3 regions of the Pseudoalteromonas sp. RB2-MNA-CIBAN-0110 genome follow, and region 2 is predicted to be linked to each of the others. Evidence: predicted binding sites of a transcription regulator. Region 2 holds the regulator's gene; each other region holds the start of a gene.
The links. Region 2 encodes LexA, which represses DNA repair genes until DNA is damaged. Its sites were predicted from a motif close to TACTGTATNNNNATACAGTA; they were not measured.

Region 1 (4,295 bases), on a different contig from region 2:
GGCTTATACCCCATGGCGTATCGTCAGATAAACCGCAGTGCTTAATTTTACCTGCTTTAACACATTCATTAAGGCCCTCTAGAATATCAAGCATACTAGCTTGCTGCTCTTGTGTATTTACGTCGGTAAATTTAAGAGTGCCGGGCCATTGTCTGCCAAAGTGCGGGGTAGAGCGGTTTGGCCAATGCAGCTGATATAAATCAATGTAGTCGGTTTTAAGGCGCTTAAGTGAATCGTCTACGGCTTCTATTACCGTTTGGCGCGTAATATTGCCACCATCACGTACCCACGATAATCCATTGCCTGCAATTTTTGTAGCAAGTACCACATCGCTGCGCTTTTGCTGATTACGCGATAGCCAATCGCCAATAATTTCCTCAGTTTTTCCATAGGTCTCTGGAGAGGGCGGTACTGCATACATTTCGGCTGTATCAATAAAGTTTACGCCTTGCTCTAGCGCATAGGCTATTTGTTCATCAGCATCGCTTTGAGTATTTTGTTTACCCCAAGTCATACTGCCTAAACATACTCTTGAAACGTTAATACCACTGCTGCCAAGTGGGCTGTATTGCATGAGAATTCCTTATTGCTCGTCTTGAGAGTAGCTAACTAACGCCGATAAAAGAGGCTCTGCAATGAGGGCTTTTTGGCCTGTTTCAAAATCAAACATAACCACTTTTGAAGTGCCTGTGGTTGTTATAGCGTTTTGTGCGTGACTAAATACGGTGTAATTCATAACAAACCGGTCTGTTTTTATATCAGAAATAGTAACACCGACTGTAAGCGTATCTGGGAATGTAACTGGGCGTTTATAACGAATGTTATTTTCGCTTATTACCGGGCCCACGCCATTAGGGCTTATTGTATCGAACAGATTTATTTTATTTAAGAAGTCGATTCGGGCTATTTCAAAGTAACGTAAATACACTACATTATTTACGTGTTGTAGTGCATCCATATCAGCCCACGCTACGGTGATGTCGGTATGGATAGGGTGCTGATCTTTAAACGTTTGCATTATTTATTGGCCCTTAATTTTAAAGTACTTAGATTATCAACATGGGGTTACGAGCTCAAGGAAATTAATGGCATGTTTTTTTATAAGATGATTGTACCTATTTAATTTTAGGTCTACAGTTAAATTACACAGACAAACACAAAAACACACAGAGGTAGAAATATGCAGAACATAATTAATTGGTCCTTAGCTTGTTTGGTTTTTATAGCCTCTTTTACCTGTTACGCAATGGGTAACGAATCAGGCGCTATTATTTTGATGTTAGCAGGGTTTTTTTTCGAGGTTATGTTTTGGTTGCGCGGTTATAAAGAGCAAGAAGGTAATAAGCGCTTTTTTTAATAGTTAACTAGGGCCTGTTGACCTTTCAGGATTAAAATTTGTTCAATCTAGGGGCTATTTAATCGCGGCGCGAGGTTTGTGACCTAGTGGGCTAAGTAAAAACCGAGCAACAAAGAGTAAATTGCCCCTAGGCAGAACCCTTCGGGCAGCGTATGTTTGGCATTTGTGCTACGTTATCGCCTATTTATGGGGAATAACCACACTACATAGGCTCTGCCTTGCCTAAATACCAAACATACTGCTGCAAATTTAACCTCGAAAGATAAACAGGCCCTAGGCTTGCTTATCACATTTGATTCTATAATAATGACTGTATAAATAACCAGTTATTGTTGTGGTGATGAAGAAGTTTATTCACATAGACATGGATTGCTTTTATGCAGCAGTAGAAATGCGAGATAATCCAAAACTTGCATGTGTACCGCTTGCTATTGGAGGCAATAGCCGACGAGGCGTGCTCTCAACCGCTAACTATATAGCGAGAGAATATGGCGTGCGATCGGCTATGTCGAACTATCATGCTAAACAATTATGCCCCGATTTAGTTATTGTCCCAGGGCGCATGGCTGTATACAAAGAAGCTTCAAATCAAATACGTGAAGTATTTAGCCGCTACACAGATTTAGTTGAACCTCTTTCTTTAGACGAAGCCTACCTAGATGTAACAGACAGCACCGCTTGTAAAGGCAGTGCCACACTTATTGCACAGCAAATAAGAGCCGATATTTACAATGCCACCGGGCTCACTGCATCAGCAGGCATTGCACCGATTAAATTTATTGCCAAAATAGCCAGCGACGAAAAAAAACCGAATGGTCAATTTGTCGTTTTGCCTCATGAGGTTGATGACTTTTTAGCGCAATTACCGCTGGGGAAAATTCCGGGGGTGGGTAAAGTAACGCTCGAAAAGCTAAATTTAAAAGGCTTATATACCGGCAAGGATGTACGTGAAAAAGGCGTTAACTGGATGCAGCAACATGTGGGTAATTTTGGTGTGTCGCTTTATCAAAAATGTGCAGGTGAATATGTTGGTAAAGTATCAACAGATCGCATCAGAAAGTCGCTGAGTGTTGAGCATACCTACGAATACAATAAAACAAGTTTGCAAGAGTGCTTAGATGAGCTGCCAAAATTGTTAGACGAATTAGTTTTAAGGCTTAATAAACAGCAATTACAAAACCGTATTAATAAGCTGAGTGTTAAAGTGAAGTTTGCAAATTTTGTAGTGACCTCAGCCGATCAGGCATACCACGAGCTAAACACAGAAATATTTATTCAACTCCTTACTAAGGCCTATCAACGAGGGCTACAACAACCTGTAAGGTTACTTGGCATAGGCGTTGGCATTAAAAGCGAGCCAGAACAAAACTTCCAACTGAGTATTCTCGATTAAGCTGTAAAGCCTGTAACCCCAAGTTGCCATTTATTGGCAAGTTGTATAATTAGCTCATCGCACCTTGCTGGTCTTCAATATTTAAATCGACGATAATAGGGGCTTATGTTTTCTAACAGGACTTTATTTATGGCATACCCTCAAGCGGTTAGTGCAAGCCTTGAATGCACATCTCATGATGCGCTTATTATTATTAGTGATGACTTTTCTTTATTACCAAATAACTCATTACGTGATGCTATTTTAGACCAAGCAAAAGTTGATTCTCGTATTGGTAAACAAGTTACTTTATTAGTGATTGAAAACAAACGCGTTGTACTTGCGCCAACGGGTCCGTTAAATAGAGATTACGACGATGTTCGCCGTTATTTTGATGCTGCTAAATTAGCAATTAACGAAGCAAAAGCGTCGGGTAGTGTTAACCCTGCATTATTTTTACCAAATTTAAATGGCGATAGCCGTTATCAGCATGCTTTAGAAGTTGCTTATTTAGGCGCTTGCCAAGCCTTATGGCAGCCATTAGAAGCACGTGAATATCACGGTGAAAGTATTGAACCTATTACTCAAATTGGTTTAGTTGGCGCAAGCGAGCAAACAATCAAAGCTGTTAATGCAATTGCTGCAGGCCAATATGCCGCGCGTGACTTGTGTGGCACCGAACCTGAGCGTATGGCTCCACCACGTTTTGCTGATTACTGCGTTGATTTATTTAAAGGCTCAAGCATTGCAGTTGACGTAATTGATGATATTGCAGCTATTGATAAAAACTACCCAATGCTAAGCACTGTTGCTCGTGCATCGTATGCAGTTGAGCGCCATCACCCACGTGTTGTTAAGCTTGAATATGTACCAGAGGGCGAAATTACTCGTACACTTATGTTTGTAGGTAAGGGTCTTGTATACGATACAGGCGGTGCAGATTTAAAAGTAGGTGGCCATATGGCAGGTATGAGTCGCGATAAAGGCGGCGCTGCTTCTGTTGCGGGCTTTATGAAAGCCGTTGCGGATTATCAGCCTAAAGGCGTTAAAGTAGTATCGTACTTGGCTGTTGTTCGTAACTCTATTGGCTCGGATTGTTTTGTGCCAGATGAAATTATTACTAGCCGCGAAGGTATCCGTGTACGCATTGGTAATACCGATGCAGAAGGGCGCTTAGCAATGGGCGACCTGCTTAGCGAAATGAAAGATTTAGCTAAAGGCGAAATAAACCCAACGTTGTTTACTGTTGCTACATTAACGGGTCACGCGGCACGTGCAATGGGTCCTTACGGTGCGTATGTTGAAAACGGTCCAGCTCGTAGCGCTGGTGTTTCACGTCAAATAGCTGACCTTGGAGATTTGTGGGCAGATGGCGCTGAAGTATCGCGCTCTCGCCGTGAAGATTACGACTTTATTAAACCACGCACGCTAGCAGACGATGTACTCTCTAGTAATAATGCGGCATCTGCAGTTACTGCGCGTGGACATCAGTTCCCTATGGCGTTTATGGCTATTGTTGGTGGGCTTGATAAGCACGGTAACGACTCTGCACAGCCTTTGCCTTAT
Region 2 (4,295 bases):
AGCCATTTATGTAACTTGCGAGCATACTTAAATATTTTTTTATTCATGTTTTAGTCTTATTATTTTTAGAGGCTAGTTTATTACATTAATGGGATTAGTTACTGCGACATTTTGTCGCAGTTTAAACTATAGCTTACTGTAATCATTTAAAAATAAAAAAGATTACACTTAAATTGCTAACATGACTTATTTGTTTAATTGAGCTGAGTGTTTGATATCCAGCTAGCTTTAAACGCTAAAAAATACTTAAAAGCTGCGAAATATCTATATAAAGTGGTTAATAGAGCATAGTTGATTTGGTATAACGGTAAAACTGCGTTAAAGTTTGCAATGAAATTATTAGAGGATAAATACGAAACGATGTCGGAAATTCAATTTTTAAATGTAGATCTTGAGCTTGAATCAAAGCAAGATATTAGTTTGCTAGTGGCAGACTTGAAAAAAGTCGCGACGATTTTACATTATGACAAAGACGAATACCGTCAATTAGCGCGTATTGAAGCAACAGGTGTAGTAAACACGCCTGACAAAGCAATAAACCATATATGTGAGCTTATTGAATCGTGTTCGCGTAACGCGCTAAAGCAATGGTTAAGCTGTTCACGTAGAACGTTTGATATTGGTTTTGAATCAGGCACTTCCCCTAAGTGCTTTAATCAAGCCTTAGATGCAGATACATTACTACGTATATCTGCGATTGGTGCGGGTATGGAAATTACAATTTACCCAATCGAAAAGTAACTACCTTCGCTCTACGACTGCTGCGGTCATTTTTGATACGCAGCACAGCTCATTGCGGCTATTTGTAATTTTTATTTCCCACACTGAACTACGTTTGCCAATATGAAACGCTCTTGCCGTTGCTGTTAAAGTGCCGTTGCGAGATGCTTTTAAATGACTTGCGCTAATTTCCTGCCCCACGCAGTAAAATTTTGTAAAATCGACAACAAAGTTAGCTGCATAGCTGGCAACTGTTTCGGCAAGTACAACGTTAGCACCGCCGTGAACCATTCCCATTGGGTTATGATGCTCAGGAATTGCCGGCATAGTGGCTACTAAGTAATCATCACCAATTTCAGTGACTTCTATTCCCATGGTTTTCATTAATGTTCCTTGGCCATCAATGCCTTGTTCTAACTGCTTGCACAGCTCTAAAGTGATGGGCTGGTACCAAATACTCATAATGACTCCTTTGCTTTTTTAATCATTTATAAACCTAGCTTTAGTTATATCCCTAAAATGTACACAAGTGAAATTACTTTGGCTATTTTAAGGCTTAATTTAAATTTGCGATTTTTATTTAACTGTATATACTCACAGTTAAATATACTGTATGGAAAACCAGTTGTATGCGACCATTAACGAACCGCCAAGCTCAAATACTCGAACTAATTAAAGTTTTTATTAAAGACACTGGTATGCCTCCTACACGTGCTGAAATAGCGCAAACATTAGGTTTTAAAAGTGCCAATGCTGCTGAAGAACATTTAAAAGCACTTGCTAAAAAAGGCGCAATTAAAATGAAACCAGGTGCAAGCCGTGGTATTCAGTTAATTGAAGAAGAAGAGCCAGAACAATTAGGTTTACCGCTTATAGGGCGTGTTGCTGCTGGTTCACCTATTTTGGCGCAAGAGCACGTTGAAAGTCACTGCAAAATCGATCCATTAATGTTTAAACCGGCTGCAGATTTTTTACTACGCGTTAACGGTATGAGCATGAAAGATATTGGTATTATGGATGGTGATTTACTTGCTGTACATCGTACTCAAACCGCTGAAAACGGGCAAGTTGTTGTTGCCCGCCTAGACGAAGACGTAACTGTAAAACGTCTTGAGAAAGCGGGTCGTAAAGTATTACTTCATGCTGAAAACGACGATTTTGAATCTATTGAAGTAGATCTTGAAAATGAGTCTTTTAATATTGAAGGCTTAGCCGTTGGCGTTATAAGAAACGCTGATTGGATGTGACTTTAAAAATAGCTTTTAAACAAGCAGTTTTATAAATGCGTACTAATTAGTACGCATTTTTTGTTTTAAATTCGCACTAAAAATAGGGCATAAATAGCTCACTGACAATTTAAGCTGTAAACTTTTTTGCACTTATATTTTCCCCCTTCGAATGCGTTAAACCCCTTTGTTTTGCTCATCTTTTGAACTTACTGTTACCTAGTTGGTTACTGATTTTTTATTAATTACTCAATATCACCTGATTGTTTTTTATACTAAAACTTGCTTGTTGTTCATTTTTTAGCTAATTATTAATGTGCTGAGCTAATAATAACTCACAGCTTTTTAGTTTTGAGAACACACAATATACACAAACCCGTTGTTGGCGCAGCAAAACCAATCAATATTAAATGAGATTGACTAAAAAAATAAAAATAACGAATTGGCGTTTAAGCCGTATGCCTCTTCGCTTTGCATTCGCAATAGCATCAAAGGAGCCGTCACATGGGTAAACTGACCTCTACCTTGTGGCTTATATTATGTGTTTTTTCGCACCCAGTTTTGGCTAACAGCCAATACAATATGCGCAAAGGCGTAACCGATATAAGCAATAATGTATATCAGCTGCACATGACCATATTTATAATATGTTGTGTGATTGGGGTGATAGTGTTCGCAATTATGTTTTGGGCACTTATTCATCACCGTAAATCTAAAGGGGCTGTACCTGCCCAATTTCACGAAAGCACTAAAGTAGAAATACTTTGGACTGCAATCCCGTTTGTTATTTTAATTGCTATGGCAGTACCAGCCACTAAAACCCTAATTGCAATGGAAGATGCCAGCAAAGCTGATCTCACTATTAAAATTACAGGCTCGCAATGGAAATGGCATTATGAATATATGGGTGAAGATGTAGAGTTCTACTCTATTTTATCTACCCCGCAAGATGAAATAGCGAATCTTGCAGATAAAAATCCTAACTACTTACTTGAGGTTGATAAACCTCTCGTACTGCCAATAAATCAAAAAGTACGATTTTTAATGACTTCTGACGATGTTATTCACTCTTGGTGGGTACCTGATTTTGCAGTTAAAAAAGATGCGAATCCCGGCTTTATAAACGAAACATGGACGAACATAAACGAAGAAGGTACTTACCGAGGCCAATGTGCTGAGTTGTGTGGTAAAGATCATGGCTTTATGCCCGTTGTGGTGGTCGCTAAATCTGAGGCTGATTTTAAAACGTGGCTTGCAGATGCAAAGCAAGCTAAACAAAAAGCAGCATTAGCAGATGCCGCATTACTTGATAAAACCCTCCCAAAAGAAGAATTAATGACTTTAGGCGAACAAGTATATATGGCCAATTGTGCTGCATGTCATCAGCCTACTGGCATGGGGTTACCGGGTGTATTTCCTGCACTTAAAGGCAGCCCTATAGTGCTTGGCGATATAAAAGATCACATTGATGTAGTTATCCATGGGCGACCCGGTACGGCAATGCAAGCATTTGCCAAACAGTTATCTATAAAGCAATTAGCAGCGGTTATTACTTATAAACGTAATGCGTGGGGTAATGATACGGGTGATGTTATTCAACCGAGTCAAATACAGGCAGCACTTGATGCCAAAGTGGAGGCGAACTAATGAGTAGCATAGTAGAACAATCTAACGCCAATGAAGCTCATCATGCTCATCACCCAGCTAAAGGTTTTAAACGCTGGCTTTACACAACTAATCATAAAGATATAGGTAGTTTATATTTAATTTTTTCGCTGACCATGTTCTTAATTGGTGGTGGAATGGCCATGGTGATCAGAGCTGAATTATTTCAACCAGGTTTACAGTTGGTCGATCCTCACTTTTTTAATCAAATGACCACAGTGCATGGTTTAATTATGGTGTTTGGTGCGGTTATGCCGGCCTTTACAGGCCTTGCTAACTGGATGATACCACTCATGATTGGCGCGCCAGATATGGCATTGCCAAGAATGAATAACTGGAGCTTTTGGATTTTACCGTTTGCGTTTTTAATCCTATTGGCATCGTTATTTATGCCTGGTGGGGGTCCTGCATTTGGTTGGACTTTTTATGCACCACTGTCTACAACATACAGTAATGATAATACTGCATTGTTTGTATTTGCCGTACATATTATGGGGATTAGTTCAATAATGGGCGCAATCAATGTGATTGTAACCATAGTGAACTTACGTGCCCCAGGCATGACATGGATGAAGTTGCCCTTATTTGTATGGACGTGGTTAATTACTGCCTTTTTATTAATAGCGGTAATGCCAGTGCTTGCAGGAGCTGTCACTATGGTACTTACCGATAAGTATTTTGCGA
Region 3 (4,295 bases), on a different contig from region 2:
CAGCAAATGCCTGCGCAGTGTCTTCTAGCTCATGACTTTGTGATAAAATTTCAATTACACGTTCAGGATTCAACTTAATTGCAGCACGTGTATAAATAGCACTAATATTAGTACGTGCAGATAAAAGCTGATCTGTCAGCTCTGGCATCTTGTCTTCATCTAAGCGCGCAAGTGTTTCAAGAATATTTAAGCCAGACGTCTCCCAAAAGTTATTTACTTTTGTTGGTTTACCATGCTGAATTGTTAACCAACCATCACGTGCTAAACGCTGTAATACTTCTCTCAAGGTCGTTCTTGTTACACCAATTAACTCTGAAAGTTCTCGCTCGGCAGGTAGAATTGAACCTGGAGGGAAATCGCCGTTCCAAATAGATTCAACTATATATTCTTCAGCAAATCCTGCTGGGCTTTTCGCTTTAAAAATTCTCATCCAGTTCCCACTCGAATTAATCAACACTCATCGTTTTACACGAATAACTGACTGATTGTACCAGACGAAGCATAACTAACAAGTAAAGTCAGGTATATTAATAAGCAAATGAGTAGAAATTAAAGATTAATAAATAATAAAATTTAGGTTTCTCTAATATCGCTACAATGTATAAATATACAGAGCAATATTCATTGTAGGTACATTGTAATTATTGATATTTTATTTACACCATACCTAGCTGAATCAACTTAAAACACATAAGTACATTAAAAAGGAACACCTATGCAACAGAGCGTTCTAACCGCAACTTTAAAGAATTGATTAGGCAATGTACCAATGTTGTATAAGTAAGCGATATAACTAAGCTTATGTATCAATGGGAACTAAGTCGAGCGTCATGTAGCCTCTGCTGAGGCTGCATTGAGTGGTCAAAAATTTCATCTTATAAAAAGCGACTTCGGTAGCTTTTTTTTCCTTTTTGTTGCCGCATACATTATCCTAGGTCATAATCTAACGTCTTATTTAAACGCGGAATTTTTATGAACTGGCTTGCGCAATTACCCACCCAACGTACCCCGTGGCTTTTATTTACAGCTATCGTTTTTTTACTTGAAGTGACCGCCCTTTTCTTTCAATACCAAATGGGATTGGCGCCTTGCATAATGTGCATATATCAACGTACAGCCGTACTGGGTCTATTAGGCGCAGGTATTGTAGGTTCTACTAAACCACAGAGCAAAGCAGTTCGTATATTAGCGTATGTAATTTGGGGTGTATCGAGTGTTTGGGGATATTTAATTGCTCGCGAGCATATTGATATGCAAACCACCACAGACCCTTTTGCATTTAGCTGTGAGTTTGAACCAAACTTCCCATCGTTTATGCCGTTACATGAATGGATACCTAGCTTTTTTCAGGCGACCGGGGATTGTGGAAATATAGATTGGCAGTTTGTTGGTTTGAGCATGCCTGCTTGGATGGAAATTATATTTGGGATTTTCTCACTAACACTATTTATTATAGTTATTGGCCGTTTATTAATTAAAAAGTCGATTTGATATGTTTACATTTTTTTCAAGCCAATTAGATGAGCTTAAACATCTAAAAGTACGCAAGCGCCAAGACGTAATAGCACTTTCTTTAAGTATGTTATCGCCAACTGATAAAGTGTTACTGCGTATTATTAAATTAATATTACTAAGTCCACTATTTTTAATATTCACGGTATTTAAAGGTTGGATATTAATCCCGTTTTTGATACTCGGCGGACTTTGCTACCCACTTTTAACAACACCTATTGAAATCAACTTTGCTAAAAAACACTTAAGCGATGCATTAAAACAATTTAATCAGGGCGCATAGCGCCCTGATTGTTATCTACTGCTATTAAAGTGAAATTTTCCCCTCTAATTTGGCTAATAGTTTTTTACCAATTCCTTTAACTTGCGATAAATCACTGACGCTTTTAAATTCGCCGTTTTCTTCACGGAAGTCCACTATTGCCTGCGCTTTTTTCTTACCTATACCTGGTAGCTTAGCAAGAATCTCTGCATCGGCATTATTTATACTAATTGTCTCAACTTGAGGCATTTGCTTAGTTACTTCCGATAATTGTGCATATACGGTAGTTGCAGGTAGTAAGCATAATAAGCTTATTATGAATAAATTTTTTAACGTTTTCATCAAACTTGTCCCTATTCTTCTTTTCTTAATTTTGAATGTTGCTCAGGAAAACCAAAAAGTAAGGAACTGAAAAGCTCATCATTTAAAGTGTACCTAAACGCATTATCACTATGATCCGAAATCCTGAAAATGCAGCTGGTACAACAAGTGATTGCTTAACTAAAGTAAAGTTACCGTTTTTTGTCAAATTTAAGACACCTAAAAATTAATACTTCGCGCTTGCAAATTTACGCCCAAACCATTACTGTACATAAAAACAGTAATCTAATGGTTTTTACAAACCACAGTGCCAAGCAATTTTGCAGGAGAAATCATGGCTGTTGTTGTTAAATATGTTGTAGAACGAAACGGAGTCGAGCGTATGACGTTTACTACCAAAAAAGAAGCTGATGCTTATGACAAGATGCTCGATATAGCAGAATCACTTGAGCTAATGCTAGAAAAGGTAGACGTACCGCTTAGTGAGCAACAAATTGAATCACTTGCCTTAGAAATAGCGAAAAGCAAAGATGACTTTATGACCATATTAAAGGGCGGCAAAGATCCAGTTGTTACCAAAGCGCCAGCAAAAAGTAAAAAGTCAGATAACGTTGCATCAATTGAAGATAACAACGATAAAAAAGCAAGTTAACTCGTAGATTGCCCTCTCCTCGGACGGGACAAACTAAATAAAAAAGGGAGCAACTTAGTTGCTCCCTTTTTTATTATACCAATTCGCTTAATTAAGTGATCTATTTTGAGGATGGAAAAACGTGTTGATAGCTAGGCAAAAATTTGATATTTAGTTGTTCTAAATGATAATTTTTTAACGCCGGTAGCAACACGTTTAGCACCGCAAAATGATTAAGTATTATCGCGGATTGGTATTACTTACTACTCATTTTGAAATGAATAGTAATTGCTATTTAAAGCTCTTTTTCTACTTCATCAAATAAAGCAGTGATGTTTTGCTCTGGCTCTTTTGTTACTAAGCTAACAACAACAATTGCGATACTCGCTAAAATAAAGCCAGGTACTATTTCATACATAAAGCTACTTAAACTTTCACCATTAATAGTAAACGGACCATAAATCCAAACAAGCACTGTAAACGCACCTACTAACATACCAGATAAGGCGCCAGCAAAATTCATACGTTTCCAATAAAGGCTAAACAATACAAGTGGTCCAAAAGCAGCACCAAAGCCTGCCCATGCATTACTTACTAGGTCTAAAATAGAGCTATCTCTATCGTACGCTAAATAAATTGCAAACAGGGCAACAAATGCAACGCTAATTCGACCAACAGTAACTAATTCAAAGTCGCTAGCATCTTTACGTAAAAATGTTTTATATAAATCTTCAGTCAATGAACTTGAGCTTACTAGCAATTGCGATGAGATAGTACTCATGATAGCAGCCAAAATTGCAGCTAGTAAAAAGCCAGCAATAAGTGGGTGGAACAATAACTCAGAAAGAATTAGGAAAATCGTTTCAGGATCTTCAACTACAATATTATTTTCATAAGTATAAGCAGCACCAAATATACCAGTACCAACAGCACCAAGGGCAGCAACAATCATCCATGTCATACCAATACGGCGAGCTTTAGGCATATCCTTAACACTACGTACCGACATAAAACGAACGATGATATGTGGTTGACCAAAATAACCTAAACCCCATGCCATTGCAGAAATAATACCTAATGCAGAGCCTGCTCCAATCCAGTTAAGCATATCTGGATTTACACTATGTAAAGTAGATTCCAGAGGTTGTTCAAGTAAAGAGTATGCAACAGTAGGCACTAGAATCAGTGCGATGAACATGATACAACCTTGCACGAAATCAGTTAAGCTAACCGCTAAAAAACCACCAAACAAAGTGTATAAAACAACGACACCCGTTGTAATGTATAAACCCACTTCATAACTTAGACCAAATGAGCTTTCAAACAATTTTCCGCCGGCTACAACACCAGATGACGTGTAAAGAGTAAAGAAGACTATAATCACAACAGCTGATACAACACGTAATAAGTTTGACTTATCATTGAAGCGATTTGAGAAGTAATCTGGGATTGTTATAGAGTCATTTGCTTTTTCAGTGTACACACGTAATCTAGGTGCAACTAACAGGTAATTTAACCAAGCACCAATCACCAATCACCAAACCAATTGCTATCCATGTACTACTAAAA

Region 1: a site for LexA is predicted at 1,666-1,685, ahead of dinB (DNA polymerase IV). Genes of this name have one in related genera too.
Region 3: a site for LexA is predicted at 2,359-2,378, ahead of AAEY68_RS07545 (YebG family protein). Genes of this name have one in related genera too.

Annotation. Positions count from the first base shown of each region.
Region 1 covers NZ_JBEOOQ010000022.1:44,786-49,080, reverse strand. The annotation lists gene AAEY68_RS12080 (aldo/keto reductase) at 1-574, opposite strand, end outside; gene AAEY68_RS12075 (acyl-CoA thioesterase) at 584-1,018, opposite strand; gene dinB (DNA polymerase IV) at 1,698-2,750, shown strand; gene AAEY68_RS12065 (M17 family metallopeptidase) at 2,880-4,295, shown strand, end outside.
Region 2 covers NZ_JBEOOQ010000043.1:13,087-17,381, forward strand. The annotation lists gene AAEY68_RS17545 (membrane protein) at 1-47, opposite strand, end outside; gene AAEY68_RS17550 (hypothetical protein) at 361-741, shown strand; gene AAEY68_RS17555 (PaaI family thioesterase) at 742-1,182, opposite strand; gene lexA (transcriptional repressor LexA) at 1,350-1,967, shown strand; gene coxB (cytochrome c oxidase subunit II) at 2,451-3,593, shown strand; gene ctaD (cytochrome c oxidase subunit I) at 3,593-4,295, shown strand, end outside.
Region 3 covers NZ_JBEOOQ010000010.1:95,506-99,800, reverse strand. The annotation lists gene fadR (fatty acid metabolism transcriptional regulator FadR) at 1-430, opposite strand, end outside; gene dsbB (disulfide bond formation protein DsbB) at 973-1,491, shown strand; gene AAEY68_RS07555 (DUF6170 family protein) at 1,493-1,795, shown strand; gene AAEY68_RS07550 (ComEA family DNA-binding protein) at 1,820-2,116, opposite strand; gene AAEY68_RS07545 (YebG family protein) at 2,430-2,747, shown strand; partial or broken gene putP (sodium/proline symporter PutP) at 3,022-4,295, opposite strand, start outside.